One region of the Sphingomonas sp. BK036 genome, then DNA from elsewhere that is predicted to be linked to it. Evidence: riboswitches for the same ligand, from Rfam matches in the RefSeq annotation. Region 1 holds a riboswitch; each other region holds the start of a gene.
What was found. A riboswitch is a leader RNA that binds a small molecule or an ion and turns the genes downstream of it on or off. The one in region 1 is predicted to bind cobalamin.
Positions count from the first base shown of each region.

Region 2: it holds a riboswitch for cobalamin, as region 1 does, so the genes downstream of both, EV283_RS04075 (TonB-dependent receptor) here and EV283_RS11200 (DUF1636 domain-containing protein) in region 1, are expected to answer to the same signal.
Region 3: it holds a riboswitch for cobalamin, as region 1 does, so the genes downstream of both, EV283_RS12295 (HoxN/HupN/NixA family nickel/cobalt transporter) here and EV283_RS11200 (DUF1636 domain-containing protein) in region 1, are expected to answer to the same signal.

Region 1 is NZ_SGXR01000005.1:207,535-213,987, forward strand. Features, by position in the region: gene EV283_RS11190 (NAD(P)/FAD-dependent oxidoreductase) at 1-888, opposite strand, end outside; gene cobO (cob(I)yrinic acid a,c-diamide adenosyltransferase) at 943-1,548, shown strand; cobalamin riboswitch at 1,727-1,921, shown strand; gene EV283_RS11200 (DUF1636 domain-containing protein) at 2,098-2,505, shown strand; gene cobT (nicotinate-nucleotide--dimethylbenzimidazole phosphoribosyltransferase) at 2,502-3,515, shown strand; gene EV283_RS11210 (histidine phosphatase family protein) at 3,512-4,081, shown strand; gene cobS (adenosylcobinamide-GDP ribazoletransferase) at 4,078-4,797, shown strand; gene EV283_RS11220 (cobyric acid synthase) at 4,762-6,231, opposite strand; gene cbiB (adenosylcobinamide-phosphate synthase CbiB) at 6,219-6,453, opposite strand, start outside.
Region 2 is NZ_SGXR01000003.1:857,328-863,780, reverse strand. Features, by position in the region: gene EV283_RS04080 (TonB-dependent receptor) at 1-1,532, shown strand, start outside; cobalamin riboswitch at 1,584-1,801, shown strand; gene EV283_RS04075 (TonB-dependent receptor) at 1,914-3,812, shown strand; gene EV283_RS04070 (ABC transporter substrate-binding protein) at 3,818-4,606, shown strand; gene EV283_RS04065 (iron ABC transporter permease) at 4,603-5,571, shown strand; gene EV283_RS04060 (ABC transporter ATP-binding protein) at 5,562-6,365, shown strand; gene alr (alanine racemase) at 6,415-6,453, shown strand, end outside.
Region 3 is NZ_SGXR01000005.1:473,708-480,160, forward strand. Features, by position in the region: gene EV283_RS12275 (catalase) at 1-945, opposite strand, end outside; gene EV283_RS12280 (hypothetical protein) at 1,099-1,536, shown strand; gene EV283_RS12285 (TonB-dependent receptor) at 1,624-3,663, shown strand; gene EV283_RS12290 (PepSY-associated TM helix domain-containing protein) at 3,663-4,808, shown strand; cobalamin riboswitch at 4,839-5,058, shown strand; gene EV283_RS12295 (HoxN/HupN/NixA family nickel/cobalt transporter) at 5,309-6,298, shown strand.

The DNA of each region.
Region 1 (6,453 bases):
GATGCGGACGCCGATCGAGAACGGTTTGGCCTCGACATGGACGCCCGTGGCGTGAAGCATCTCGAACGTGTCGCGCGCGCTGTGGCCGACCGCGAAGACGACATGGTTGGCTTCGAGATAGTCGCCGGTGCTGAGGTGGAGGCCGCGGAGCTGGCGGGCGGCGGCCTCCTCGACGACATCGAGGCCGTCGACGCGGGTCGAGAAGCGGTATTCGCCGCCGAGCGCCTCGATCGTCTCGCGCATGCTCTCGACCATCGTCACGAGGCGGAACGTGCCGATATGCGGGTGTGCTTCGGTGAGGATTTCGGGCGGCGCGCCGGCTTTGACGAACTCGGTCAGGACCTTGCGGCCGAGATGGCGCGGGTCCTTGATCTGGCTCCATAGCTTGCCGTCGGAGAAGGTGCCCGCGCCGCCTTCGCCGAACTGGACGTTGGATTCCGGGTTGAGGACGCTCTTGCGCCAGAGGCCCCAGGTGTCCTTGGTACGCTCGCGGACGACCTTGCCACGGTCGAGGATGATCGGTCGGAACCCCATCTGCGCGAGGATCAGGCCTGCGAAGAGGCCACACGGGCCCGCGCCGACGACCACCGGGCGTGGGCCGGTATAGCTCGGGCCGCCCTTGGTGACGAAGCGATAGCCGGTGTCGGGGGTGCGCTGGACGTGGCGGTCCTTGCGGAAGCGGGTGAGGACGGTGTCCTCGTTCTTCAGCGTGACGTCGACCGAATAGACGAGCTGGATGTCCATCTTGTCGCGTGCGTCGTGCGCCCGCCGCGCGATCGTGTAGCGGATCAGGTCGCGCGGCGTCACGCGCAGCCGGTCGCGGATCGCGGCGGGGAGCGCCTCGTCGGCGTGGTTGAGCGGCAGCTTGAGGTCGGTGATACGGAGCATGAGGCACGCTCTAGCGCCGCGCGGCGCGATCCGCCATCGGGAGCGGGAGAGGACATGATCATGCGGACCGATGACGAGCAGAATGCCAAGAGCGCCAAGCGCAAGGAGGTCCATGACCGGATCGTTGCGACCAAGTCGATCGAGAAGGGGCTGATCATCGTCCACACCGGCAAGGGCAAGGGCAAGTCGACCGCTGCGTTCGGGATGGCGGTGCGGATGATCGGGCACGGGCGGAAAGTCGGCGTCGTCCAGTTCGTCAAGGGCGCGATGGCGACCGGCGAAAAGGCGGTCTTCGACGCGTTCCCCGCGCTGTGCGAATTCAAGCCGATGGGCGAGGGGTTCACCTGGGACACGCAGGACCGCGCGCGAGACATCGCGGTCGCACGCGAGGCGTGGGACGAGGTGAAGCGGATGATCGCCGATCCGTCCTATGCGATGGTGGTCGCCGACGAGCTCAACATCGTGCTGCGCTATGACTATCTGCCGGTCGACGAGGTTCTCGCGGCGTTGGCTGGGAAGCCTGAGATGACGCATGTCGTTATCACCGGGCGGAACGCGCCCGAGGCGTTGATCGAGGTAGCGGATCTGGTGACCGACATGACTCAGGTGAAGCATCCGTTCCGGTCGGGTGTGAAGGCGCAGCTGGGGGTGGAGTTCTAGGGGCGCGCGCCACATCCAACGTCCCTCCGTCATCCTGACGAAAGTCAGGATCCAGAGCCAAGGAGGGTAGCGCTCGTTACCCTGGATCCTGACTTTCGTCAGGATGACGGGAGGGGGGGGCTGCTGGCGCGTGTCCTACGGATGCTGCGCTGTCTTGCGTCACCCTCGTCGCCCGCGTATCGCTCGACCTGCGACAGGTTCCCCCGACGCTAGCGCCGAGGGGGATGAAAATGGGAACGGGAAACACCCGGCTGCCCCTGCAACTGTACGCGGCGAGCCACCGTGCCTCATGCCATTGGGATCGTCCCGAGAAGGCGGCGCGGACGGCGTTGACCCGCGAGCCAGGAGACCTGCCCGTCGCGGTCGTCTTTCGTCCGGCCAGGGTGCGCCGAACGGACGGGTAACACCCCGAGCGACGACATCGCTTCGCGTCGCGCGGAGGCTGGAGGCGTGCGCCCTCGGCCCTCGCGCGGGGCGGGATCGACTGTCCGAAGGGGTAACCATGCCTGCATTTTATCGTTTTTCGTATCCGCACGCCCAGGCTTCCGCATGTTGAAGCCGGTCGATGACGGCGTCGCGGTCGTCGCGTGCACCACCTGCCGCCATTCCGCCGATGCGCGCGACGATGCCGAGGGGCAGCGCGGCGGGGCGCGGCTCGCCAGCGCGCTGAAGGCGGTGCAGGCGAGCGATCCCGCTTATGCCGACGTCGCGGTGCAGGAGATGCCGTGCCTGTTCGCATGCCAGGATTTCTGCACGATCCACCTGCGCGCGCCCGCCAAGGTCGGCTATGTGCTCGGCCGGTTCGAGCCGACCGAGGACGCGGCGCGCGCGATCCTCGATTACGCCAAGCTCTATGGCGAGAGCGCGTTCGGGCAGGTGCCGTTCAAGCAATGGCCGCAGGGCGTGAAGGGGCATTTCATCACGCGCACCCCGCCCGCCGGGTTCGTCGTCGAATGACGGCGTTCGCGACGCCCGCCGCGTTTCTGGCGGCCTTGCGCGGGTTGCCGCAGCCCGACGCGGCCGCACGATCCGCGGCGGTCGCGCGGCAAGCCGAGTTGACCAAGCCACCAAAGTCGCTCGGGCGGCTGGAGGACATCGCGGTTTTCATGGCGGGCTGGCAGGGCAACCCGCTGCCCCGGCTCGATCGCGGCAGTGCGGTCGTGTTCGCGGGTAATCACGGCGTCGTAGCGCGCGGCGTGAGTGCGTTCCCGGCATCTGTCACTGCGCAGATGGTCGCCAATTTCGAGGCCGGTGGGGCCGCGATCAACGCGCTGTCGCGCGCCGCGGGCCTCGACCTCAAGATCGTATCGCTCGATCTCGATCGGCCGACCGCGGATTTCACACAGGCACCGGCGATGACGGAGGAGGAATGCCTGGACGCGATCAACGCGGGCGCAGCGGCAGTCGCGGATGCGCCGAACCTGATCGTGCTGGGCGAGATGGGGATCGGCAATACGACGAGCGCGGCGGCACTGTGTCTGGCGAGCTTCGGTGGATCGGCACGCGACTGGGTTGGGCCGGGCACCGGGGTCGATAGCGACGGCATTGCGCGCAAGATCGCGGTCGTCGAGGCCGGGTTCGCGCTGCACCGCGATGCGCTGACCACGCCGTTCGAGATTCTGCGGCGGCTTGGCGGTCTCGAACTGGCGGGAATCGCGGGTGCGGTGGTTGCGGCGCGGTTGGCGGGCGTCCCGGTGATGCTCGACGGGTTCATCTGTTGCGCGGCGGTCGCACCGCTGGCGGCCGCGTGCCCCGACATCGTCGCACACTGCCTCGCGGGGCATGTCTCGGCCGAGTCGGGGCACGCCGCTCTGCTGGCGCGGATCGAACTCGATCCGTTGCTGTCGCTCGGGATGCGGCTGGGCGAGGCGAGCGGCGCGGCGACGGCGACGTTGCTCGTGCGGGCGGCGCTGGCCGCGCATGCCGAGATGGCGACGTTCGCCGAGGCGGGCGTCTCGGCGGCGTGAGCGCGTCCATGCTGTATCTGATGCGGCATGGTGCGCCCGCGGTGGCGGGGCGGTTGCTCGGGCGGACCGACGATCCGGCGACCGAGGCGGGGATCGCCGCCTGCGCCGCGCGGGCCGCCGGGCTCGACGTCGCGCGGATCGAGGCGTCCGACCTGATTCGCGCGCGGGCGTGTGCGGACGCGATCGGTCGTCCGCGCGGTTTGCCGGTTATGGTGGAGCCACGCTGGCGCGAGCTCGATTTCGGCGCGTGGGACGGGTTGGCCCCGGCGGCGATCGATCCCGCTGCGCTGGGCGCCTTTTATGACGATCCGGACGCCGCGCCGCCGCCGGGGGGCGAACGCTGGTCCGCGCTGCACGATCGTGTCGGGGCCGTGCTGGCGGCGATGCCACCGGTCTCGACGCTGGTCGTGACGCATGGCGGCGCGATCCGGGCGGCACTTGCGGACTTGTGTGGGTTCGATGCTCGGCAGATCTGGGCGTTCGACCTGCCCTATGCCGCGCTGGTGTCGCTGCGCGTGTGGCCGGGACCGACGCGGACCGTGCAAATCGTCGGGCTGGCGACATGACGCGGTTGATCGTCGCGTTCGGTTTCCTGACACGGTTGCCGATGCCGCGCGTCGCGGTCGGGGCGGACGATTTCGCCGCGGCGATCCGGGTTTATCCGTTGGTCGGGCTCGCGATCGGCGTGTTTGTCGCGTTGGCAGGCTGGATCGGCGCGCAGGTCGACCCGTGGACCGGCGCGTGTGCCGCGCTGCTGGCCTGGATCGCGGTGACGGGGGCGCTGCATCTCGACGGGCTCGCCGATCTGGCGGACGGGCTCGGCGCGGCGCATGGCGATCGGACGCGGCTGCTCGCGGTGATGGCCGATCCGCATATCGGCAGCTTCGGCGTCGTCGCGATTGCGGGCCAGATGATCGCCAAGCTCGTGCTGCTGCACGCCGCGGGGCGGGCGGGCTGGTGGGCACTGATCCTCGTACCGTTCGCGGCACGGATGGGGCCGCTCGCCTGGGCGAGGCTGTTGCCGCCAGTGCGTCCCGGTGGTCTTGGCGCGGCGGTGGCCGGCGCGGTGCGCAACCGCGACCTGCTGGGATGGGGGCTGGTGCTCGCGCTCGCGGCGGTGGCGGTGCCCGCGCTCGTCGTGCTGCCGTTGCTCGTGCTCGGCGTTGCTGCATGGTTGCGGCGGACGCTGGGCGGCGTGACTGGCGATGCGCATGGCGCCGGGATCGAGATCGTCGAGACCGGGCTGCTAGCCGCGATCGCGGTGGCCGGCGCGCTCGCTTAACGCCAGCATCGCATCGAGATCGACGTGACGTTCGAGCTTGGCCGCGATCGCATCGAGCGCGGCGTCGATCGACGCGCCGTGATCGGGGCCGCTTGCCGCGACGCCGAGCCGCGCCAGCCACGCCGCGCGTTGCTCGGCGAGCGCGAGCAGGCCGTGGACATAGCTTCCCGACACTAGCCCGTCCGCACTCGTCGCGCCTTCCGCACTGCCATCGGCGCGGTGGCCGACGGGGCGGGCGGTCGCCGGGCCGGTCGTCATGCCCATGTGCATCTCATAGCCGTCAAAGGCCGCGCCTCGGGCTTGGCCGGAGACCCGGTCGAGCGTCTTGCGGCCGGCGAGGGTGGTCTCGACGTCGAGCAGGCCGAGCCCCTCGACACGGCATGCGGGGCCCTCGATCCCGTCGGGGTCGGCGATGCTGCGGCCGAGCATCTGGTAGCCGCCGCAGAGCCCCAGCACCGGCTTGCCGCGGCGGTGGTGCGCGCGGATGTCGATGTCCCAGCCTTGCGCGCGGACGAAGGCGAGGTCGGGAATCGTCGCCTTCGATCCGGCGAGCACGATCATGTCGGCGTCGGGGATCGGCGTGCCGGGCGGTACCATCACCAGCGCGACGCCGGGTTCCAGCCGGAGCGGGTCGAGGTCGTCGAAATTGGCGATCCGCGGCGTGATCGGGCAGGCGATCGTGACCTGGCGGTGCGCATTGGCGGCGGGGCGTTCGAGGATCACCGCATCCTCGCTGGGAAGCCGCACTGCGTCGGCCAGCCACGGCACGACACCGTAGCCGCGCCATCCGCTCCGCGCCTCGATCGCGCGATAGCCGTCGTCGAACAGCGCGGGATCGCCACGGAACTTGTTGATCAGGAAGCCGTGGATCATCGCAGCATCGGCGGGGTCGATCACCGCGCGCGTGCCGACGACCGCTGCGATGACGCCGCCGCGATCGATATCGCCGACCAGGATCACGGGGACGTCGGTGGCGCGCGCGAAGCCCATATTGGCGATGTCGCCCGCGCGCAGGTTGATTTCCGCCGGACTGCCCGCGCCTTCGACGACGACGAGGTCGCAGCCGGCGGACAGCCGTTCGAAACTGTCGAGTACGTCTGCCAGCAACCCGTCGCGCCCCTCGCGCCAGCGCGCGGCGGCGAGCGTGCCGCGTACCTGGCCGCGGACGATGAGCTGCGACGTACGATCGCCCTGCGGCTTGAGCAGGACCGGGTTCATGTCGACGCTGGGCGCGACGCGACACGCGATCGCCTGGGTCGCCTGCGCGCGGCCGATCTCGCCTCCGTCGGCGGTGACGGCGGCGTTGTTCGACATGTTCTGCGGCTTGAACGGGCGCACCGACAGGCCGCGATTGGCGAACGCGCGGCACAGACCCGCGACGAGCACCGACTTGCCGACGTCCGAGCCGGTCCCCTGGAGCATCAGAGCACGCATGCGGTTCCTCCGGCGATGACGATCAACAACACACACGCGCGTCGATAGACGACCAGCGCCGCGCGAAGATCGGCTGCGGTGGCGTCGGTGCGGCCATCGCCGATATAGGGTTTGGCGAGCGTTACCCCGTCATAGGCGATCGGCCCTGCAAGCCGCAGGTCGAGCGCGCCGGCCATCGCCGCTTCGGGCCATCCGGCGTTGGGCGAGGCGTGGTTGCCCGCG
Region 2 (6,453 bases), on a different contig from region 1:
GCCGCGATTCGGTCGACGCGCAGGGCTCGGCGGCGCTCGTCCGCGGATCGGGGTTCGCGACCGTGTCGGGGGCCTATGCGCGCGGCGACGGGTTCACGCCGACCGTCGCGCAGAGCCGCGGGATCGTCGATCGTCCGGCCCCATACGAGCAGGCGTCGGGCGCGCTCCGGACCGTTATCGGGATCGGCGCGACGACCGAGGTGCAGATGAATGCGAGCGCGTTCACCGATCGCCGTGATCGGGGGAGCGACTTCACTGCGAACACGAGCGAAGGGGCCGATGCGAGCGTCCGGCTGATCGGGCGCGGGCGCTGGGGCTATTCGGCGCTGGCGTATCTGCAGACGCGCGCCTTTGCGAGCAGCTTCAACAGCATCAATGCCGCGCGCACCACCGCGATCCAGTCGCTCGACCAGTATAATACGCCCGCCACCGGGCTCGGCGGGCGGATCGAGATCCTCCCGCCGCTGGGCGAGAGCATCACGCTCCGGCTGGGCGCGGATATCCGCGACGTCAGCGGCAAGACGCAGGAGCTGTATACCTTCGTCAACGCGGCACCGACGCGGCGGCGCGAGGCCGGCGGCGGCACGACGACGACGGGCGCGTTCGCGGATGCCAGCTTGGTGGCGGGTGACGTCACGGTCAGCCTCGGCGGGCGGATCGACTGGTGGTCGATCGATGGCGGCTATCTGTCCGAACGGCCGCTGGCGGGCGGCGCGGCGCTGACCAACCTGCGCTACGCGGACCGCGATGGCCATGAGACGACCGGCCGGGCGGGGGTGGCGTATCAGCCGGTCGAATCGATCACGCTGCGCGCGGCCGGCTATCGCGGCTGGCGATTGCCGACGCTCAACGAACTGTACCGCCCGTTCCGTGTCGGCAATGATGCGACCGCGGCGAACGCGCTGCTGTCGCCCGAGCGGCTGACGGGGATCGAGGCTGGCGTCACGCTGACGCCCGCGCCGGGCGTGACGATCGCCGCCACCTATTTCTACAACCGGCTGAAGGATGCGATCGCCAACGTCACCACGACCAGCCCGCCGCAGATCCTGCCGGGGGTGACGACCTACCGCGTCCGCCAGAATCTCGACGCGATCCGCGCGCACGGATTCGAACTCGACGCGGCGTATCGCCCCGATGCGGGGCCGTTCGGCGTGCAGGCATCATGGTCGCACACCAATTCGACGGTCGAGGGATCCGGGCTCACCGCTGCGCTCGATGGCCTTCGCCCGGCGCAGACGCCGCGCGACCAGGTGTCGGGGACGGTCGACTGGCGGCGCGATGCGGCCGCGCTGTCGCTGACCGTGCGGCGTATCGGTCGGCAATATGACGACGACCAGAACACGCGCGTGCTGGATCCGGCGACGACGCTCGATGGCTATGCCGCGCTGCCGATCACGCGCGCGCTGGTTGCCGAGCTGCGCGGCGAGAACCTGTTCGATGCGCGTGTCGAGGCGGGGATCAGCGGCGCGAACATCGTCGAGCGCGCCACGCCGCGGACGATCTGGGTCGGATTGCGCTACGGCCTGCGCTGAGGGGGCAGGGTCGCATCCGCGCTTGCGTTGACCCGTGCAGGGCCTGCGACTACTGCAAACCCTGTGAAGGGTTCCCGGCGACGGGATCAAAAGGGAAGCCGGTGCGCGGGCAGGGTCGTCACGATCCCCATCCGCAAGACCGGCGCTGTCCCCGCAACTGTGACCGGATAGCGGCCACCCCGATTGCGCCACTGGGTCTCGGCCTGGGAAGGCGGGGTGACAGCGACGACCCGGAAGCCAGGAGACCTGCCCGTCACGGTCGATCCACTGCGCGGGCGGGTGCTCCGGTGCGGACGAGTGCCCTATCGAAGGGGTGTCCTCGAGCGAGAGACGTCTGCCGGTCCGCGAATGGTCGTGGGCGGCTCTGCCAGGACGTGCCCCATGACGAAGTTCCTCCTCCTCCTGAGCGCCGCCGCGATCGCGGCATCCGCCGATGCCCAGACGCTCCCGGCTGCCGACGCAGCGGACGTCGTCGTTACCGCGACCCGCGTCGCGCAACCCGCCAGCGAGATCGGCCAGGCGGTGACCGTGATCGACCGCGCCGAGATCGAGCGGCGCCAGACCGTCGTCGTGTCCGATCTGCTTGCGACCACGCCAGGCGTCACCGTCACGCGCAACGGCACGCAGGGCGCGCTGACGGGCGTGCGGATCCGCGGGGCCGAATCCGACCAGACCCTGGTCGTGATCGACGGCGTGCGAGTCAACGATCCGGCCTCGACCGGCGGCGGCTTCGATTTCGGCAACCTGCTGGCGAGTTCGGTCGAGCGGATCGAGGTCCTGCGCGGCCCCAACTCGGTACCCTGGGGCAGCCAGGCGATCGGCGGCGTCGTCAACATCATCACCGCCGCCCCCGCCGAGGGGCTGCAGGCGCGCGCCAACGCCGAATATGGCTATGCTGACAGCGTGTTCGCGAGCGCAGGCATCTCCGGCGCGACGGGGCCGGTGTCGGGCTCGCTGACCGGCGGGTATCTGCGCACCGACGGCATCTCGTCGGCGGCCAGCGGTACCGAGCGCGACGGCTATCGCCAATACGGCGCGACCGGACGGCTGGGCGTCGAGTTCGCACCCGGGATCGGCCTCGACCTGCGCGGCTATTTCGCGGACAGCCGGGTCGAACTCGATGGCTTCCCAGCGCCGGACTATGTGCTTGCCGACACCGCGGACTATGGCAAGACGCAGGAGGTCTATGGCTATGCGGGGCTACACGCGAACGTCGCCGACGGGCGGTTCAACAACCGAGTCGCGTTCACGATCGCCGACATCAACCGCGACACGTACGAACCGGCCTTTGGTGCAGAGCCGTCGTTCCTCGGCCGCGGCCGTAGCGAGCGCTACGAATATCAGGGCGATTTCCGCCCGCTCGACCAGGTCCGCGTCGTCGCCGGCGTCGAGCGCGAGAATAGCCGCTTCAACGACGGCTTTACCTATGCCGACACCGGCATCACCAGCGTCTACGGCCAGCTGATCGTCAAGCCGCTCGACATCCTCACGCTCACCGGCGGCGTCCGCAACGACGATCATGAGGATTTCGGCAACCACACCACCTTCGGCGCGAACGCGGCGCTGGCGCTGCGGACCGGCACGACCGTCCGCGCGAGCTATGGCGAAGGGTTCAAGGCGCCGACGCTGTACCAGCTCTTCTCCGACTATGGGAACCGCGGCCTCGATCCGGAGACCGCCCGCAACTTCGACATCGGCGTCGAGCAGGCGTTCCTCGCCGATCGCGCGCGCGTCGGCGTGACCTATTTCAACCGCCGCTCGCGCAACCAGATCGACTTCCGCGATTGCAGCCCTGTGGAGCAGGCAACCGCCGGTTCGATCTGCGTCGACCGCCCGTTCGGCGTCTATGACAATGTCGCGCGCGCCGAGGCGGACGGGGTCGAGGTTTCGCTCGCACTGCGTCCGGTCGATGCGCTGACGCTGACCGCGAACTACAGCTATATCCACACCGAGAACCGCTCGATCGGTGCCAATTTCGGCAATGTCCTCGCACGGCGTCCCGAACAGACCGCCAGCGTCAACGCCGATTACCGGTTCGCGGTCGGGCTCTCGATCGGCGGCACCGTGTCGCTGGTCGGCGACAGCTTCGACGATGCCGCCAACACGACTCGCCTCGACGGCTATGCGCTCGCCAGCATCCGTGCGGAGATGCCGATCACCGACCAGGTCGCGCTTTACGGTCGCGTCGATAACCTCACCGACGCGCGCTACGAGACGGTGGCGGGCTATGGGAATTATGGCCGTGCAGCCTTTGGCGGCGTCCGGTTGCGCCTGAAGTGAGACCGGTGGCGATCCTTCCCGCGCTGCTACTTGGAGCATGTGCGCAACCGCCGACCGGGGGCGGGGGGATCGTCTCGACCAACCCTTGCGTGGATTCGGTGCTGATCCGGATCCTGCCGCCCGCGCGGATCGCCGCGATCAGCCATTATTCGCAGGCGCCGACGGCGACCTCGATCCCGCTCGACGTCGCGCGCCGCTTCCACGCAACCGCGGGGACCGCCGAGGAGGTGATCGCGCTGCATCCCGATCTGGTCATCGCCAGCACCTATACGCCGCCCGCGACGCAGGCGGCCTATGCGCGCGCCGGGCTGAAGACTCTGCTGCTCGGCATCCCCGATTCGATCGCGGAGAGCCAGGCGCAGGTCACGCAGATCGCCGACGCCGTCGGTGCGCCCGCAGGCGGCGCGCGGATCAACGCCGAGATCGATCGCGCGGTCGTCCGTTGGAGCCGCAAGGAGGGACCCACGCCAGCCGCGTTGCTCTATATCAGCGGCGATCTGGCGACGGGGGGCAGCACGCTGTTGAACGAGATGATGACGCGCGTCGGCTTCCGCAACGCCGCCGCCACCTATGGCCTGACGCATACCGGCACGCTGTCCGCCGAGACGATCGTCACGCAGCCGCCTGCGGTCGTGATCGCCCCCGAACGCGTCAGCCGGGGCACGCTGCTGCGGCACCGGCTGCTGCCGACCACGCCGCAAGCCGTCTTCCCGCGCGTGCTGATCAATTGCGGCGGCCCGACGCTGCCGCCCGCACTCGAACGGCTCGCCGCGATCCGGGCGAGCGTGTCGTGACCCGGCCGCTCAAGCTTGCGGCGCTGCTGTTGTTGGTGATCGTCCTGTTCGGCCTGTCGCTCGGCTGCGGCAAGGTCTGGGTGCCGCCCGGCGCGTGGTTCTCAAGTGATCCGCGCTGGTGGATCATCCTCCAACTCCGCCTGCCGCGCGCGGTGCTCGGGCTTGCGCTCGGCGCGACGCTGGGGCTGTCGGGCGCGGTCCTGCAGGGCTATCTGCGCAACCCGCTCGCCGATCCCGCGGTGGTCGGCGTGTCGTCGGTCGCAGCGCTCGGCGCGGTCGCCGCGATCATTTTCGGGATCGGCTCGGGCTTCGCGATCTTCGTTGCCGCGATGCTCGGCGCAGGGGGCGCGGTCGCCATGCTCGCCGCGCTGACCTGGCGGTCGCCGAGCGCGATCACCTTCATCCTCGCAGGTACCGTGCTCGCCAGCCTGGCCGGCGCGCTGACCGCGTTCCTGATCTCGATCGCGCCGAACCCCTATGCGGTCGCCGAGGTGATCGACTGGATCATGGGCGCGCTGACCGATCGCGGCTGGGACGACCTGACGTTCGCTTTGCCGCCGATGCTGGTCGGTGCGGTGCTCCTCCTGCTCACCGGTCGCGCGCTCGATGCGTTGTCGCTCGGCGAGGCGGCGGCGCAGTCGCTCGGGATACGGATGGGCCGCGTCCGCTGGCAGGTGGTGCTCGGGACCGGGCTGGTGGTCGGCGCGGGCGTCGCGGTCACCGGCGTGATTGGGTTCGTCGGGCTGGTCGTCCCGCATCTGCTCCGGCCGATCTTCGGCCACCGCCCGAGCGACGTGCTGCTGCCCTCCGCGTTCGGCGGCGCGGCGCTTGTTCTCGCCGCCGACAGTCTCGTCCGCCTCGCCCCCGGCGCGGGCGAAGTCCGGCTCGGCGTCGCGATGGCGCTGATCGGCGCGCCGTTCTTCCTCGGGGTGCTGATCAGGGAACGAGGCCGCGTATGGATCTGATCGTCGACTCGCTCAGCGTGAAGCTGGGCAAGCGCATCGTCCTGCACGACGCGTCCGCGCACCTGCGCCCTGGCCGCGTCACCGCGATCCTCGGCCCCAACGGCGCGGGCAAGAGCACGCTCGTCAAGGCCGCCGCCGCGCTGGTCGGGCGGGCCGGGGGATGCGTCCGGCTCGACACGCAGGACGTGGCGACGATGGACCCCCGCGTTCGCGCGCGCGCGATCGGGTATCTGCCGCAGGACGCGACGGTGCACTGGAACATCGTCGCCCGCGACGTCGTGGCGCTCGGCCGCCTGCCGCATCTCGGCCCCCATGCCGCGCCGTCGCCCGCCGATCGCGCCGCGGTCGACCGCGCGATGCACGACACCGAGACGACCCACCTCGCCGATCGTCCGGTCGGCGAACTGTCCGGCGGCGAGCGCGCCCGCGTCCTGCTCGCGCGCGTGCTTGCCGGCGAACCGCGCTGGCTGCTCGCCGACGAGCCGCTCGCCAGCCTCGACCCCGCGCACCAGATCGACCTGCTCGCGCGCCTGCGCACCTATGCGGCGGGCGGGGCAGGGGTCGCGATCGTCCTCCACGACCTTGTCCAGGCGCAGCGCGCGGCGGACGATGCACTGCTGATCGCCGAGGGGCGCGTCGTCGCGTTCGGGCCGGTCGCCGAGGTGATGACCGCGGGCACCCTCGCGCGCGTGTTCGGTGTCCGCGTCGCCCCGCTCGACGACGTCTCGGGCTTGGGGGAGGGTGGGGGCACGCGGCGCCTGCTGGTGCCGGTCGGCCGCATCGACTCGGCATAGACGGTCGACGCGCCTCGCCCGGCGCACTATCCCGCGCCGGGTGATCGATATTCCCGCCCCGCTCCGCCTGCGCCTCGACGGCGACGCC
Region 3 (6,453 bases), 270 kb from region 1:
GATGATCCGGACAGGAACGTCCTCCTCGGGGATCAGCTTGGTCGAATCGAGCACGTCATAAGGCTGCGCCTCGGCGAACGCCTTGTCGAACACCTGGATGCCCAGCTCCCACTCGGGGAAGTCGCCGGTATCGATCGCTTCCCACAGGTCGCGACGATGATAGTCGTTGTCGGCGGCCTGAAGCTTCAGCGTCTCGTCCCAGATCGTCGACTGAAGACCGAGCTTCGGCTTCCAGTGGAACTTCACGAAGCTCGACTTGCCCTCGTCGTTGACGAGCTGGAACGTATGGACGCCGAAGCCTTCCATCATGCGCAGCGAGCGCGGCAGCGTGCGGTCGGACATCGCCCACATCTGCATGTGAGTCGATTCCGGCGTCAGCGACGCCCAGTCCCAGAACGTGTCATGCGCCGAACCCGCCTGCGGATAGGCACGATCGGCTTCCATCTTCACCGAATGGATCAGGTCGGGAAACTTGATCGCGTCCTGGATGAAGAACACGGGAATGTTGTTGCCGACGAGATCCCAGTTGCCCTCGGTCGTGTAGAACTTGACCGCGAAGCCGCGCACGTCGCGCGGCGTATCAACGGAGCCTGCACCGCCGGCTACGGTCGAAAAGCGCGTAAACAGCTCGGTCTTGGTGCCCTTCTTGAACACTGCCGCCTTAGTCAGGTCGGAAATGTCGTCGGTCGCCTCGAAATAGCCATGCGCACCCGAGCCGCGGGCGTGGACGATCCGCTCGGGGATCCGCTCATGGTCGAAGTGAAAGATCTTCTCGCGCAGCACGAAATCCTCGAGCAGCGTCGGGCCGCGCACGCCGGATTTCAGGCTGTTCTGGTTGTCGGAGACGGGCACGCCGTGGTTGGTCGTGAGAACGGGCACATCGCCGCCGGCCTGCTGGTGCGTTTCGCCACCGTTGCCGGGATTGCGCTCTGCGGGGTCGCTCATAGCAAATCCTTGTTTGATAGTCATAGTTCTGCACGGTCAACGATCCTCGTCCGCGGCCGGGTCCACGCGAACGAAAGAATTCGGGGGCCGCGGCCGGACCGGTGGACAGGATGCCTCAGTGACAGCCCCCGTGATGCGGTCTACCCGTGCGCCGTGCCCGCGATCCGCCGTCTCTTTTCGTCCTGCCCGCTGCTCGCGGGATGGCTGTGCGTGGCGGCACTGGCGATGAAGCTGCTGGTGCCCACGGGGTACATGATCGCAAATCAGTCCGGCCACATCGCGATCACGCTGTGCCCGGGCGCCGCGCCGATGACCGCTACGATGGACATGGGCATGCCCGATCAGATGATGTCGGACCATGCGATGCCGGACCACGATCCGTCCACCGGCCACGGCAAGACAGAGCTGCCCTGCGCGTTTTCGGGGCTGTCGGCGCAGGCGCTGGCCAGCGTCGATGCGGTCCTGCTCGTCGCGGCGATCGCGTTTGTCATTGCGATCGGCGTGCGCCCGGTCCGTCCCCCCGTCCACGCCAGCGCGCCGCATCTGCGTCCGCCGCTGCGCGGCCCACCGACTCTGCTTTCGACCGTCTGACCCGAACCGCGCGTTGCCCGACGCGCGGTTCGCCACCTCTGTCGACGCGCGTCCGTGTGGCCGCGCGCCTGTCGAAAGCCCTGTTTCATGTTCGATACTCCATCTACTTTCGGGGCGGCGATGGCGATCGCCCTCGCCTCGCCCGCCACCGCGCAGACCCCCCCCCCCGTTCCCGCCCCCACCCCAACCGAGTCCGATACGCGCTTCGTGATCGGCGACGTCGTCGTCACCGCGCGCAGCATGGCGCGCTCGACCGAGACCATCCTGACCTCGGTCGACATGCTCGGCGGCGAGATCGCGCAACGCCAGTCGGTCGACAATGCGTGGGAGCTGTTCGCCCGCCTGCCCGGCGTCGTGCTGACCGACTTCAACCAGGGCACCACGTCCGGCCGCTTCTCGATCCGCGGGTTCAACGGCGAAGGCGAGATCAACGCGGTCAAGCTGATGATCGACGGCATACCGAGCAACGACAATGCCGGCGGCATGACCGGTATCGACATGATCTCGCCGCTCGACGTCGCCGGGATCGAACTGGTTCGCGGGACGTCCGATCCGCGCTGGGGGCTGAACAACATCGCCGGCAACGCCAATATCCTGACTCGGATCGGCGGCAATTACCTCGACGCGCGTCTGATCGGCGGTGCGTTCGGGACGATCGACGCACAGGCCTCGGCCGGACTCGAGCGCGGCGGGTTCAGCCAGAACTACCTGGTCGGCTATCGGCGGACCGATGCGTATCGCGACCATGCCGATCTCGATCGCCTGAATCTCGCGGGCAAATGGTTCTATGATTTTGGATCCACGCGGATCGGCGCGATCGTCCGCCATTCGGTCGCGCACGCGCAAGAGCCGGGCTATCTGACCGATGTCGACGCCGATACCGACCGCACCCGATCCTACGCGCTGTCGGCCACCGATGGCGGCACGCGACGGATCGGCCAGTACAGCCTGCATCTCGACGCCGATCTCGCCGACCCGCTCGCGCTCAGCGTCAAGACCTATGCCAATAGCCTCCACGACGACCGCTACGTCCGCTACTCCGCAAGCGTCCCGCAACAGCGGCGCCTGACCGAGGAATGGCAATATGGCGCGACCGCCGCGCTGCATTACCACCCCCGCGTCGACTTCCTCCACGCGCTGATGATCGAGGCGGGGGGCGACGTGCAGGTGCAGGACAATAAGAGCCTGCGCTGGCTGACCGACCGGCGCACGCTCACCACCCAGACGCGCGACCAGGATTTCGAACTGACCGTCTATGGCGGCTATCTCCAAGCGGTGATCGAGCCGACCGACTGGCTCAAGATCACTCCCGCTTGGCGGATCGACCGAGTCGCGGGCCATTTCACCAATCGCCTGGCGGGGACGACCGCGCCGATCAACGGCTATGACACGATCAGCCAACCCAAGCTGAGCGTCGCGGTGACGCCCGTGACCGGCGTCACCGCCTATGCCAATTACGGGCGCACCTTCCAGATCGGCGCTGGCTCGGCCTCGTATCTGGTGCCGCCACGAACGACCGATGTCGCACCCTCGATCAACGAAGGCTATGAAGCAGGCGTCAAGCTCACGCGCGGGCGCTGGCTCGAAGCGCGCGTCGCATTGTGGCAGCAGACCGCGAGCGGCGAGCTCAAGCGGCGGCTGAACGATCCCTCCGGCGATGTCGACAATCTCGGCCAGACGCGGCGCCGCGGGATCGATCTGCAGCTGGACCTGAAGCCGGTCCGCACCGTTGCGCTATGGGGCAGCTATTCCCACCAGACCGCGCGGATAATCACGCCCGACCCGGCAACCCCGTCTCAGGCGGGCAACGCGATCGACCATGTCCCGCAGAACGTCTTCTCGGGCGGGCTCGACGTGACACCCGACGCCAAAGTGCGGCTGTCCTTATGGGGTAACGGCCAGTCGAGCTACGAACTCGATCCCGCCAACACGCAGGGCCGCTACGGTGAGTATGTCGTCCTCAATGCCGAGGTCGCGTACAAGCTGACGCCGAAGATCGAGATATCTGCGCAACTCAAGAATCTCGCGAACAAGCGCTACGAGTATGTCTGGTACGACGGCACGCAGCGGCTTCACACGCCCGCCGATCCGCGATCGCTGTTCGGCGCGGTCCGGTTGACGCTCTGATGACGCGCCGATTGCCGCTGCGTGCCATCGTCCGGCGCGTGCATCTCTGGCTTGGCCTGTCGATCGGCGCGCTGTTCGCGTTCGCCGGGCTGACCGGCAGCATACTCGTCTTCTATCCGGAGATCGACGCGGCGTTGAACCCCGCGTTGCGCGCGGTGCCGGACGACGCGCGCGCCCGCTCCTGGCAGGCAGTCGTCGACACGCTCCACCGCGAGCATCCCACCCGCACCGGCGCGTGGCGGATCGAGGTGACCGTGGACGGCGGCGCCGTCCCGGTGCGCTATTACCGGCCAAGGGAAACCGCGGGCCACGATTTCGCGCCGTTCCTCGCCTGGATCGATCCGGTCCGCATGACGACGATCCGCACCGGCTTCTGGGGCGATACGGTCGTCACCTGGATCTACGATCTCCATTACCGGCTGCTGCTGGAAAAGCCCGGGGAGGTCGTCATGGGGATCGCAGGCATCGTCATGCTGGCCATGACCGCCAGCGGGATCTGGGCATGGTGGCCCCGCCCCGGCAGCTGGTGGCGCGCGCTCCGCTTCAAGCGCGACGCTGCGCCGCTGCGCCGTCTGTATGACTGGCACAAGCTTATCGGTCTGGGCGGCGCGATCCTCGTGCTCGTCGTCACCGCGACCGGGGTGATGCTCGATTTGCCCGACCAGACCCGGTTCGTGATCGCGCGCGCCTCGCCCCTCTACCGGACCCCGGCACTGGCCGTGGTCGCGCGCGGCGCGCCCCTGCCGGTCGATCGATTGGTCGCCATTGCCGAACACGTTTTCCCCGGAGCCGCGCTCGCCTGGATCGAGACTCCCGCCTCGCCGACCGGCGCGATCCGGATTAATCTCGCGCAGGACGGCGAACCCAGCCGCCGTTTCCCGCGCACCAATGTCTGGCTCGATCCCTATACCGGCGCGGTCCTCGCGACCCGCGACGGGCTTGCCGAGAGCGGCGGCGACGTCGTGATGAACTGGCTCCACCCGCTGCACGGCGGCGAGGCGCTGGGGCTGACGGGGCGCATCCTGGCCTTCGTCGCTGGCCTGGTGCCGATCGCGCTCTTCGTGACCGGCCTGCTCCGGTGGCAGCATCGTCGCGAGCGCCGCACGCCGCAAAGGACGATTGGCACTCGCGGCGAACCCGGCTAGCACGACGCGCGAGCACCCGGTTCGACCGGAAGCTCGCTAGATCGCGTCGGTGCCCTTCGGGGCTTGAAGGGGAATGCGGTGCGGAGGGTTCGCCGTCCTATGCCGCAGCTGTCCCTGCAACTGTAAGCGGCGAGCGAAACGCACACGCCCTTCGCGACGAGGGGCAGCCACTGGGTCGACGATCTGGGAAGGTGTGGCGTGGAGCCGTGACCCGCGAGCCAGGAGACCTGCCGGCGTCTGGTCGCTCTCGTCCCGGCCCAGGGGGTGGCCGAGGCACGGTGAACGCCGTCTGAGCGACGACCTTGCGGCGGGGGCCGCATCGACGACGCGCGTCGGCCGCTCATGGCGTCCGGTCTTCATGCGTCGCGGCCGCATGCGGCAGGTCCCCGTCCTCGTCGGACGCCGGGGAGTTCTGCATGACGACGATGACGATCGATAAGCCGGCCAGGAAAACGCCCGGCGGGCCGGCACGGATGGCCACGCGCAAACGCGTCGGCTGGATGTTCACAAGCCTGGTCGCAGCCAATATCGCCGCCTGGGGCTGGGCGTTCTCGCTGTTCCACGCGCAGCCGCTGATGCTCGGCACCGCGTTGCTCGCCTGGGGTCTGGGGTTGCGCCACGCAGTCGATGCGGATCATATCGCCGCGATCGACAATGTGACGCGCAAGCTGATGCAGGACGGCCAGCGCCCGATCGCGGTCGGCTTCTGGTTCGCGATCGGGCATTCGGGGATCGTGCTGATCGCCGCGGTCGCCATCGCGCTCACCGCCAGCGCGCTGGCGCAGTTCGAGGCGTTCAAACAGGTCGGCGGCGTGATCGCCACCATCATCTCCGCGGTGTTCCTGTTCACGATCGCGGCGATGAACCTCGTCATCCTGCGCTCGGTCTGGCGGACCTTCGGCCATGTCCGCAGTGGCGGCGTCTATGTCGAGGAAGACCTTGATCTGCTGCTCGGCAACCGCGGTCTGCTTGCGCGACTGTTCCGGCCGATGTTCAGGCTCGTCACGCGCAGCTGGCACATGGCGCCGCTCGGATTCCTGTTCGGGCTCGGCTTCGATACCGCGACCGAGGTCGCGATCCTCGGCCTGTCCGCGAGCCAGGCCGCGGACGGTCTGTCGATCGGCACCGTCCTCGTCCTCCCGATCCTGTTCGCCACGGGCATGGCGCTGGTCGACACCGCGGACGGTGTCGTGATGCTCGGCGCGTATGAATGGGCGTTCGTGAAGCCGATCCGCAAGCTTTACTACAACATCACCATCACGCTGATTTCGGCGATCGTCGCGATCGCGATCGGCGGGATCGAGACGCTCGCGCTGCTGGGCGCCAAGCTCGGCCTGTCGGGGGGCGTGTGGGATCTGGCGGCCGCGCTGGGCGAGAATTTCAACGGCCTTGGCTTTGCGATCATCGGCCTGTTCGTGCTGTGCTGGGTGCTGAGCTTCGCAATCTACCGCTGGAAACGCTTCGACGAAATCGAGGTCGTGCACGCGTAACAAGCACGTCCGTCATCCTGGGCTTGACCCAGGATCCAGAGCCACAGGCGACAGCGTGCGTAACTCTGGATCCTGACTTTCGTCAGGATGACGGGCGCGAGCGAGTTGGCAGTCCCGTGATATTCCTCTAACCCCACGCCCGAGGCTCGGTTTTA